DNA from 2 places in the Blastococcus sp. SYSU DS0753 genome. Region 1 is predicted to be linked to the other one. Evidence: riboswitches for the same ligand, from Rfam matches in the RefSeq annotation. Region 1 holds a riboswitch; the other holds the start of a gene.

Evidence for each region. A riboswitch is a leader RNA that binds a small molecule or an ion and turns the genes downstream of it on or off. The one in region 1 is predicted to bind thiamine pyrophosphate.
Region 2: linked by a shared signal. The riboswitch ahead of thiM (hydroxyethylthiazole kinase) and the one ahead of ACI799_RS18640 (purine-cytosine permease family protein) in region 1 are both predicted to bind thiamine pyrophosphate.

What each region holds. Positions count from the first base shown of each region.
Region 1 is NZ_JBJHAT010000032.1:3,221-8,940, forward strand. It holds gene thiO (glycine oxidase ThiO) at 1-988, opposite strand, end outside; gene thiE (thiamine phosphate synthase) at 985-1,611, opposite strand; gene ACI799_RS18640 (purine-cytosine permease family protein) at 1,608-2,954, opposite strand; TPP riboswitch at 2,944-3,055, opposite strand; gene ACI799_RS18645 (thiaminase II/PqqC family protein) at 3,102-3,695, shown strand; gene ACI799_RS18650 (TenA family protein) at 3,692-4,309, shown strand; gene ACI799_RS18655 (Nramp family divalent metal transporter) at 4,355-5,647, opposite strand.
Region 2 is NZ_JBJHAT010000017.1:20,773-26,492, reverse strand. It holds gene ACI799_RS13680 (TenA family protein) at 1-221, opposite strand, end outside; gene thiD (bifunctional hydroxymethylpyrimidine kinase/phosphomethylpyrimidine kinase) at 218-1,030, opposite strand; gene thiE (thiamine phosphate synthase) at 1,027-1,689, opposite strand; gene thiM (hydroxyethylthiazole kinase) at 1,689-2,495, opposite strand; TPP riboswitch at 2,489-2,582, opposite strand; gene ACI799_RS13660 (DUF3291 domain-containing protein) at 2,664-3,167, shown strand; gene ACI799_RS13655 (Type 1 glutamine amidotransferase-like domain-containing protein) at 3,164-3,817, shown strand; gene ACI799_RS13650 (hypothetical protein) at 3,921-4,175, shown strand; gene ACI799_RS13645 (helicase) at 4,188-5,720, opposite strand, start outside.

The sequences.
Region 1 (5,720 bases):
GGACCACGCCCGGCACCCCCGATGGTCCCAGCAATGGCCCGTTGTCCGCCGTCGCGGGCCGCCACCGGGCGATGGTCTCGACCAGCTCCAGCTCGGAGACGCCGGGGACCACCTCGAGCGCGTCGTGCAGCAGGTCGTGCACGCCGCCGGCGGTGACCGCGGCGTCGAAGCCCCGGTCCTCGACGGTGGCGCCGACGATCAGCCCGTCCCCGGTCACGCCGTCGTCGTACGGCACCAGGTACACCTGCCGCCCGCGCACCAGCGCCCGCACGGTCCCCTCCAGCAGGCCGGCGGCCCCCCGCATGCGCAGGATCTGCCCCTTGACCGGCCGGACGGGCAGCGGGGGAACCCCGGTGAGCGCGCCGCTGCGCGCGCCCAGGGCCACCACGACGGCGTCGGCGGCCAGCTCCGTGCCGTCGGCCAGCCGCACCCCGGCGGCCCGGCCGTCCACGACCCGCACCTCCGCGACCCGGGAGGACACCAGCCGGACGCCGGCCGCCTCGGCGGCGGCCAGCAGCCCGGCGTGCAGGGCCCGGCCGTCCACCGAGTGGTCGCCCGGGACGTGCAGGGCGCCCCGTACCCGCGGCGACAGCGACGGCTCGCGGCGCCGGGCGGCCCGCGCGGTCAGCCGCTCGACGGCCAGTCCGAGCTCGCGCTGGAAGTCCAGCAGGGCATCCAGCGCGCGCATGTCGTCCTCGTCGAAAGCGACGACGACGGTGCCCTGCGTGCGCAGGCCCACCGGCACGCCACCGGCCCGCTCCACCTCCGCGACGAAGGCGGGATAGCGCTCCAGCGACGCCAGGCACAGCCGGAGCAGCGCCTCCTCGCCGTAGGCGGCCTCGGTGACCGGCGCGAGCATGCCGGCGGCGGCCTGCGACGCACCGCCTCCGGGCGCGTCGTCCACCACAGTGACCGGCAGGCCCCGCTGGGCCGCCCGCCACGCCACCGACAGCCCGATCAGCCCACCGCCGACGACGACGACGGTCACGGTCTGCCGCCCAGGGCCCGGAGCAGCTCACGGGTGGCGGCACCGGGGTCGGCCGCGGCCGAGACGGCGCCGACGACGGCCACCCCGGCGGCGCCGGCGGCGAGCAGGTCCGGGATCCGCTCGACGGTCACCCCGCCGATGGCGATCACCGGGATCTCGACCGCCTCGGCCACCGCACGCACTCCTGCCGGGCCGAGGGGAGCGGGCAGCCCGGCCTTCGTCGCCGTCGCGTAGGCGGGCCCGACGCCGAGGTAGTCGGCGCCCTGGGCCACCAGGAGGCGGGCGCGTTCCGGGTCCCGGGCCGTGCCGCCCAGCAGGTGCCCCGGGCCGGCCAGCCGGCGGACGACGTCGAGCGGCAGGTCGTCGGCGCCCAGGTGCGTGCCGTGGGCGCCGACGGCCAGCGCCAGGTCGACGCGGTCGTTGACCAGGCAGGTCGCCCCCGCGCCCGCGCAGACCTCCACCACCCGGCGGGCGAAGTCGTAGCGCTCCCGGTCGGAGGCGTCCTTGGACCGCACCTGGACCACCGGGGCGCCGGCGGCGACCGCGGCGGTCACCGCGTCGAGCGCCGCCCGGCCGACCCGGGCGTCGGTGAGGACGTGCAGGCACCCGAGGGACGCGGTCACGCCGCCGCCCGGCGGTGCCGCAGGGCGCCCGGCAGGGCCACGGCCACGGTCAGCAGCGCGGCCACGGCGAGGCTCACCAGCGAGGCCGACCAGCCGTTGGCCGGGTCGATGCCGAGGTCGGTCTGGCGTTCGGTCCACCACGTCGTCCAGGCCGCACCCGGACCGGCGAAGAAGGTCGGCAGCGTGAGCTGGTAGGCCACGAAGCCGGCCACCCAGGGGAGCAGGAGCAGCGGGCGGGCGCGCGCGGTGTCGGAGGTGTCCCACGCCCCCCGGGGCAGCAGGAAGTAGGCGACGACGAAGACGCCGATGAGCGGGACGAACACCGCGCCGATCAGGAAGAGGAACGGCTCGTAGGCGGCGAGGTCGAAGGCCAGGGCGAGGGTGGTCGCCACCACGCCGACCGCCACGGCGAGCACGCGGCGGTCGAGCCGGGCCACCACGTTCTGGGCCGACACCGCCGTCGAGTACACGTTGGCGAACGCCTCGTCGACCTCCACCACCAGCAGCACCAGCACGGCGACCAGACCCAGCGGGACGGCGAGCATCGCGTCGATGACGTCGAGCCCGCCGCGGCCGTAGGCGGCCAGCGCGATGACCCCGAGGCTGAACATGGCCACGGTGGCCAGGCCGTAGCCGGACGCCGTCCCGACGAAGGCGGTCCGGCCGCTGCGGACGTGCCGGGTGTAGTCGGCTGCCAGCGGGAACCACGAGATCGGCAGGGCGATGACGATGTCGGCCGCCGTCCAGAAGGACGTCGCCCCGCCCTCGGTCACCGGTGGCAGCGGCTCGGACAGGACCTGGACGAAGAGGTACGCGATCGCGGCGATCGCCGCCCAGACGGCGTAGCGCGCAAGCACCCGCACGACACCGAGCGGGCGCAGCGCCATCAGGGTGGCGAAGGCGCCCGCGGCGATCGCGAACGGCCAGCGCGGCGCGTCGAGGGCGCGCGCGGCGGCCTCGGAGATGATCAGGATCTCGAAGGCGGCCCAGCCGACGCACTGCACGAGGTTGAAGCCGGTGGGCAGGAACGAGGTCCGCCGGCCCAGCAGGCCGCGGAGCAGCACCATCGCCGGCACGCCCTCGCGGGCGCCGGCGGCGGCGCCCAGCCCCAGCAGCACCGACCCGATGACCGCGCCGACGACGATGGCCCCGATCGTGTGCCACAGCGGCCGGTCGGCGAGGACCACGAAGGTGGCTGCCACGGGCAGCAGCAGGCTGATGCCCAGGCTGGCCCAGAGGCCGGCGGTCTCCCGCAGGCCCAGGGTCCTGGGCGGCGGCTCGGACAGGGTGAGGGGCGCATCTCCCCCGCGGGTGGCTGCGCCGACGGTTCCGGACGTGCTCATGATCGCTCCCTACGCCGGCATTACCCGGTCAGGTTCCAGCGGTCGGCGGCGCGGCAGCCGCCCTCTCAGCCCGGTCGATCCGAGCTCCCGCACCACGGCCTCGGCCGTGACACCGCCACCCTAGGCCGTCTCGTACAGTCGGCGCCCGTGCCGGTCGACGAGCTGCCAGTCCGCCATGCCGAGGCCTTCGCGGACGCCACCCGCCATCCCTTCCTCGCCGCCGTGCGGGACGGCACGATCGCGCCGTCGGCCTTCGACACCTGGCTGGTGCAGGACGCGCGGTTCGTCGCCGACCTCCTCCGCTTCCAGGCGCGGCTGCTGGCCCGGGCGCCCCGGCCGGCCCAGGAGGTGCTCGCCCGCGGAGCCCTGGCCCTGGTCCAGGAGCTGGACTGGTTCGAGGAGCGGGCGGCGGCCCGGGGACTGGACCTCTCCGCGCCCGCGCTGCCGGCGACGACCGCCTATGCGGAGCTGCTCGAGCGGCTGGACGGCGCCGATGTCCCGGCCGCGCTGACCGCGCTGTGGACCATCGAGCGCACCTACCTCGACGCCTGGTCGGCCGCGCTCCCGGGTGCACCGGCCTACCGGGAGTTCGTGGAGCACTGGACGGCGCCGGAGTTCGGCGGGTACGTGGCGGACCTCGCCGCGGCGGTGGACGCGGTCGGCGGAGGCGACGAGCGCGTCTTCCTCGAGGTGGTCACCGCAGAGGTCGCGTTCTGGGACATGGCGGTGGCGACGGGATGAGCCTGGCCCGTGAGCTCTGGACCGCCGAGGCCGGCCTCGCCGCCGCGGCGCTGTCGCACCCGTTCGTGCAGGGGATCGCCGACGGCACGCTGCCGCGGGACCGGTTCGCCGGCTACGTGGCCCAGGACGCGTTCTTCCTGGAGGCGTTCGCCCGGGCCTACGCGCTGGGCGTCGCGCACAGCCCCGACCGCGCCACCCTCGACGTCTTCGCCGACCTGCTGGCCGGGGTCCGTGAGGAGCTGGGGCTGCACGCGTCCTACGCGCAGCGCTGGGGCATCGACCTGACCGCCGTCCGGCCGGGGCCGGCGACGTCGGCCTACACCGACTTCCTGCTGGCCACGGCCTCGCTGGGCGGCGTGGCGCTCACCTGCGCGGCGATGACCCCGTGCATGCGCCTCTACGCCCATCTCGGGCAGTCGCTGGCCGACCGCGCGTCGGGCCCGTACGAGGAGTGGGTGCGCACCTACGCCGACCCGGGCTTCGAGGAGCTCGCCGCCACGCTCGAGCGGCTGCTCGACGCCGTCGCCGTCGACACCCCGGCACTGCGGGCGGCCTACTCCCGGGCGATGCAGCTGGAGATCGGCTTCTTCGACGCCGCCTGGCGCGGCGTCTGACCGGTGCGGCCGGGTGCGCCGCCCGATCGGGAGGTGCCTGCTGATTCAGCCGAGCAGGCCGACCAGCAGGTGGGCGTTGAGCCCGATGATCAGGGCCGCGATGACGCTGCCGGCCACGGTGGTGGTCCGGCGGTTCACCCAGCCGCCCATCAGGTCGCGGCGGCTGGTGAGCCACAGCAGCGGCACCAGGGCGAACGGGATGCCGAAGGACAGCACCACCTGCGACCACACCAGCGCGGTGGTGGGGTCCCCGCCCAGCACCAGTACGGCCAGCGCCGGGGCCAGGGTGATCAGCCGGCGGGTGAGCACCGGGATGTGCCGCTTGAGGAACCCGGCCATGACCACCTGGCCGGCGTGCGTGCCCACCGAGGAGGAGGCGAACCCCGAGGCCAGCAGCGCGAGGGCGAAGGCGAGCGCGGCGCCGGTGCCGAGCTGGTCACCGAGCCCGGCGTGCACGCCCTCGAGGCTGTCGACGCCGCTGTCGCTGGTGAACAGCTGCGCGGCGATGACCAGCATCGCGGCGTTGACCAGCCCGGCCAGGCCCATGGCGACGACGATGTCGATCCGCTGAGCCCGCAGCAGCCGGCGGCGCCCCTCGTGCGTGCGGCCGGCGGTGACCGCGTCGCCGTAGCGGCCGGGGGTGAGCGCGGAGTGCACGTAGATCACGTGCGGCATGACCGTGGCCCCGAGGATGCCGGTGGCCAGCACCACGCTCTCCGCGCCGTCGAAGGAGGGCACCATGCCCCCGGCCAGCCCGCCCGGGTCGACGCCGGAGCCGAGGAGGGTGTAGCCGAACCCGATGCCGATGACCAGCAGCAGCCCCGCGATGACCCGTTCGAACGGGCGGTACCCGCGGGACTGCGCCGCCAGCAGGACGAAGGCGACGACGGCGGTGATGACGCCGCCGATCGGCAGCGGGACCCCGAAGAGCAGGTACAGCGCCACGGCGCCGCCGACGATCTCGGCCAGGTCGGTGGCGATCGCCACCGCCTCGGCCTGCAGCCACAGCCCCCGGGTCACGGGCTTGGGCAGCGTCTCGCGGCACAGCGTCGCCAGGTCGCGGCCGGTGGCCAGCCCGAGCTTCGCGGTCAGCGACTGGATCAGCATCGCCATGAGGTTGGCCGCGACGATGACCCACAGCAGCGTGTACCCGAACGCGGCGCCGCCGGCGAAGTTCGTGGCGAAGTTGCCCGGGTCGACGTAGGCGACGGCGGCGACGAAGGCCGGACCGAGCATCGACCACAACCGGCGGCGGCCCGGCTCGGCCAGCGGGGGGCGGTGCGCGGGGGCGCGCAGCGTCGTCGGCAGGACGGCGGCCTCGGTCTTCGACAGGTACACGGCGGTCCTCGCAGGCGGTCTCCGGGTGGGTGGTCGCTCGCTCCCTGCCCGCGCCGCGTGTCACGCCGGGGCC
Region 2 (5,720 bases), on a different contig from region 1:
CCGGCCCAGAACGCGGCCGCCTCCGGGTCCGGGGCGCGGGCCGCCAGCAGCGCCAGCGCGCGGGCGTAGCCGCCCAGGTACAGGGTGTCCTGCTCCAGGTAGTGGCGGAACGCCTCGGGTGCCAGGGTGCCGGCGGCCAGCTCGGCGAGGAAGGGCAGCTCGTCGATCGCCCGGCGGAGGTCGGCGGTCGCCGCCCAGGCCCGGTCGCCGAACCCCCTCACGCGGGCCAGATCCCGGCGAAGTGGTGCACCGGGCCGTGGCCGGACCCGATCCCCAGCGCGCCGCCCCCGGCCAGGGCCCGCTGCAGGTAGTCGCGGGCGGGCTCCACCAGGGCTGCCCAGTCCGGGGGCGCACCGGCGCGGGCCGCCAGCGCGGTCAACGCCGACGAGAGGGTGCAGCCGGTCCCGTGCGTCGCCGTCGTGGTCATCCGGGGGCGGCGGGTCTCCGTCGTCCCGGCGGACGTGGCCAGCACGTCGACGCTGTCGGGGCCGCCGAGGTGGCCGCCCTTCAGCAGCACCGCGCCGGGCCCGAGGTCGAGCAGTGCCCGCGCCTGCTCGTGCAGCCCGTCCACGTCGGTGGCCGGCTCGCCGTCGAGCAGCGCGGCGGCTTCGGGCACGTTCGGGGTGATCAGGTCCGCGAGCGGCAGCAGCTCGGTGCGGACGGCGGCCACCGCGTCGTCGTCGATGAGCCGGTGCCCGCTGGTCGCCACCATCACCGGGTCGCAGACGACCGGGCCGGGGCGCCGCTCGGCCAGCACGCCCGCCACCGCCCGCACCACGTCGGCGCTGCCCAGCATGCCGAGCTTGGTGGCGTGCACGTCGACGTCGTCGAGCAGGGTGTGCAGCTGCTGGGCCACGAAGTCGGCTGGCACCGGGTGGACCCCGGTGACTCCCCGGGTGTTCTGCGCCGTGAGCGCGGTGAGCACCGCCGTGCCGTACGCGCCGAGCGCGCTGAAGGTCTTCAGGTCGGCCTGGATGCCCGCTCCGCCGCTGGGGTCGCTGCCAGCCACGGTGAGCGCCGTGGGCGTCATCGCGCACCCACCGGGGCGAGCTCGGCACGGAGCGCCGCGGCCGCAGCGCGTGGGTCGGGGGCGGCGCAGACCGCGGAGACCACGCAGACGCCGTCCACCCCGGTGGCGGCCACGGCGGCGGCCCGGGCGGCGTCGATGCCGCCGATCGCCACGGCCGGCAACCCGCCCGCGTGCGCCGCGCCCGTCAGCTCCCGCACCGCGTCGAGGCCCAGCCCGGGGCCCGCCTCCGGCTTCGTCGGCGTCGCCCACACCGGGCTCAGGCCCACGTGGTCGACGGTGCCCGGCGGCAGCCGCAGGGCGGCGGTCAGGTCGGCGGTGCTCTCCACGGAGAGGCCGAGCAACCGGTCGGGTCCGAGCGCCGCCCGCACCTCGGCCGCCGGCAGGTCCTCCTGCCCGATGTGCACGCCGGAGGCGCCGGCCAGCAGGGCGACGTCGAGGGCGTCGTTCACCAGCACGGCCACGTCCGGCCGGTCGGCGAGCGCGGCCTGCACCGAGCGGGTCAGCGCCAGCAGGTCCCGGCGGGAGGCGTGCTTGTCGCGCACCTGGACGGCGGTGACCCCACCGGCCACCGCCGCGCGGACCACGTCGGCCACCGACCGTGGCCGGCACAGCTCCGTGTCGGTGACCAGGTAGAGCGTCGGGTCGAACGGCGGTCGCATCAGTCGCTCCGCACGTCCGCGCCCGCGAGGTCGTCGGGGCCGACGGCGTCCAGGGCGTCGAGCCAGGCGGGCGCGAACGTGCCGGGCCCCGTGGCGGTCTCGGCGGCCCGCTCCGCGGCGAGCGCGACGTGCGCGTGCCCTGCCACCGCACCGGTCAGGGCGTCGCCGGTCGCGGCGACGTAGGCCGCCACCAGGGCGCCGAGCGCGCACCCGGCACCCGTGGTGCGGGTCAGCAGCGGTGAGCCGCCGCCCACCCGGATGGTCCGCGCGCCGTCGGTGATCAGGTCCACCGCGCCGCTGACGGCCACCACACCCCCGGTGCGTGCCGCGAGCTGTGCGGCGGCGGTCGCCGCGTCATCGGCGCCGGCGGTGCTGTCGACCCCGCGGCCGCCGGCGCCGGCGCCGGCCAGCGCCATGACCTCCGAGGCGTTGCCGCGCACCACGGCCGGCGAGAGCTCGACCAGCTCGCCGGCGAGCGCCGTGCGGTAGGCCAGCGGACCCACGGCCACCGGGTCGAGCACCCAGGGGGTGCCCGCCGCGCCGGCCGAGCGGGCGGCCAGCCGCATCGCCGCGGCGGTGCGCTGGTGCACGGTGCCCACGTTGACCAGGACGGCGGAGGCGACGGCGGCGAAGTCCTCGGCCTCCTCCGGGGCGTCGACCATCGCCGGCGCCGCGCCGACGGCCAGCAGGGCATTGGCGGTGAGCGTCTGCACCACCGTGTTGGTCAGGCAGTGGACGAGCGGTGCGTTCTCGCGCAGCGCCGCGCGGGCGGCGCGCAGGTCGACGACTTCCACAGCATCGGACATGCCGGTGACATCCCTTCGCCAGTGCGAACTGGAGCAGGTTCGACGGGTGTGTTCTCAGTCCCGGGCGGGACACCCCGTGCCACGTACGGGCTCGAACCTAGCGCAGCGGGCCGGGGGCCGTCACCACCGACCTCGTCGACGGACGGGCGGGTGCCCTACGGTCGGCCCGTGGACCACCACCTCGCCCAGGTCAACGTCTCCCGCCTGCTCGCCCCGCTCGACAGCCCCGTGCTGGCCGATTTCATGGCCGCCCTGGACGAGGTCAACGCCGAGGCCGACCGGGCGCCCGGCTTCGTCTGGCGGCTGCAGACCGAGGACGGCAACGCCACCTCGGTGCAGGCGTTCGGCTGGGACGCCGCCGGCAGCCACGGCGTGATCGTGAACCTCACCGTCTGGCGGGACGTCGAGTCGCTGGCCGCCTACGTCTTCGGCGGGCGGCACGTGCAGATCATGCGGCGGCGCCGGGAGTGGTTCTCCCGCGCCGCCGAGGCGACGACCGCGCTGTGGTGGATCCCGGCGGGCACCCTGCCGACCACCGACGACGCGGAGGCGCGCATCCGGCACCTGCGAGCGCACGGCCCGACCCCCGAGGCGTTCACCTTCCGCACGCACTTCCCGCCGCTGGAGGGAGCCGTGGCGCCGTCGTCGGACGACTGGCTCTGCCCGGCATGAGGCTGCTGCTCACCTCCGCCGGCCTCTGCGACCCGACGCTGGTCGCGGCGACGGAGGAGCTGGCCGGACGCCCGCTGAGCGGGCTGCGGGCCGCCGTCGTCCCCACGGCGGCCAACGTCATCGCGGGCGACAAGGGCTGGCTGATCGCCGACTTCGTGAACTTGCAGCGCGCCGGGTTCGCCGAGGTCGACATCGTCGACGTCTCGGCGCTGGAGGCCGAGGTGTGGGAGCCGCGACTGGAGGCGGCCGACGTCCTGGTGCTCACCGGTGGGGACACCACGCACCTGCTGCGGTGGCTGCGCCGCTCGGGCCTGGCCGACCGGCTGCCCGATCTGCTCGGTGAGCGGCTGCTGATCGGGATCAGCGCCGGCAGCATGGTGCTCGGGCCGCACCTCGCGCTGAGCCAGTCGGAGCAGCCGCGACCGGAGGACACCGTGGGCCTCGGCCTGGTCGACGTCCTGGTCGTGCCGCACCTGGGCTCGCCGTACTTCCCGAACGCGTCGGAGGAGGCCCTCCGGGAAGCGGCGCGCGACCTGGGGCACCGCGTGTTCGGGCTGGCGGACGGCACCGCGGCGGCCGTGGACGGCGACCGGGTGACGGTCGTCGGCGCGGGCCCGCACCTGGAGCTGGAGCCGGCCGCGCCGCGATGAGCGCAGCCGCCACGGAGCCCGCCCGCGCGGTGCGTCGCGGTCTGCCGGATCGGGTCGGTGGTGGTCCCTTGCCCGCTCGTCGGTCGCCCGCCACGCTGGGCGGATGGTGCAGAGCGGAACGAGCGTGGGCACGGTCGTCCGGTGGGACGGCGACGAGGGGGGCGGCCTCGTCGAGTCGCCGGACCTCCCCGGCCACTGCTGGGTCGAGGTGGGAGCGCTGCATCCCAGCGCCCGTGGCTCCCTTCGCGCGGGGCAGGTCGTGGAGGTCTCCTGGACCGAGACGGGCGTCGGCGACCATCCCGTCCGGGCCGACCTGGTGACGCCTCGCGACGACCTGCAGGCCACGCCGGGAGCCTGAGCCCGGTGGAGCTCAGGCCTCGGTGAGGGCGGTGCTGGGCAGCCAGTCGGCGTCGAGCAGCTCGGCGATCTCCCGCAGCGCCGAGGTGTCCGCCCCGGCCGTGGAGCCGCTGACCGCCAGCCGCTCGACCATCACCCGGGCCACTTGCTCCTCGACCGTGTCGGCCGCGAACGCCACCCGCCACGGAGAGGCCTTCCCGTCGCGGTGGGTGCGCCCGGTGACCTGCCGGGCCTGGATGCCGGAGAACCGCGGCTGGTGGAACAACCCCACGCGGGGCGCCTCCGACGCCGTCGACCCGTCGGGCAGCAGCTCACCGGCGTGCAGGCTGATCGACGCGGTCACCGTGAAGACGCACACCGCCGCGTCGCCGCGCTGGAACCGCAGCCGCTCGGCCTCGACGTCGAAGCGGTCGCGCCCGTAGATGCCGGCCACCGGGATGCCGGCGTCCAGCAGCGCCTCGCGGATCGGATCAGCCGCCGTCTCCACGAACTCGACCGAGACCGCGACCTGCCGCTCCGCCTCCACCTGCGCCTTGATCCAGTCGACCGTCGCCTGCACGCGGATCAGCCCGGCCTTCTGCCGGAACCGCAGCAGGGCCGCGCGACCGCGGGCGGACTGCCGGCCGCGCCGGGCCAGTTGCATCTCTGCGCGGAACTCCGACCACTCGGCCTCGTACTGCGCCCGCTCGGCCGGGCTGAGCAGCACCGGCGTCCCCGTCACCGACACCGGTCCCCAGGGGGCCGGGCGATGCAGCGTCGCCGGTGGATCGGCGTCGGCGAGCCAGGACTGCAACCGGGCGAGGTCGGCCCGGCGCTCGTCGGCGTCCTCGGTCCACTGCCAGCCGTAGCGGCCACGTTCCACGTGGAACGTGTGCCGCTCGAGCGCCTTCGGTAGGTCGGCCCAGTCCTTGATCGACTCCTCGTGCCGGGCGGCGAACTCCGGCGCCAGGTAGGGCAGCTCCAGGGGGGTGTGCGCCGGCGTCGCGGTCGCGGCCAGGACGTACGGGGTGTCCTTGACCCGCGCGGCGCCGGAGACGGCCTTCCAGTGCTTCCACCGCTGCGTCGTCGTGTGCCGCACCATGTGCGCCTCGTCGGCGACGACGACGTCGAAGCGCAGCTTCGCCACCTTGCCCAGCCGGTCCCAGGTGGTCACGCACCAGCGCAGGCCACCGTCGCCGAAGCCGGCGATCGAGCGCGCCCAGTGCGGGATGGTGATGGCGGCCGGCCGGTCGGCGATGACCAGCGCGGTGCGGACGTCGCGCTGCTCGGCGATCGCCTTGACCGCCAGGATCGCGGTTCCGGTCTTGCCGACGCCGGGATCGTCACCGAGGAGGAAGACCCTGCCCCCGGCGGCCGCATGGGCCGCCACCACGTCGGCGCCGTCGCACTGCTGGTCCCGTGGCGTGAGCGGCCGGGCCTCGGGAAGGGGGCGGGGCGCCTCGTTGAGCTCGTCCTCGAGGAAGCGCTCGAGGCTGTAGGGCGGCGGGTCGTAGGGCGCGAGCTCGGGCGGCAGGGACCGGCCCACCCACACGTGGGCCTGCAGGCC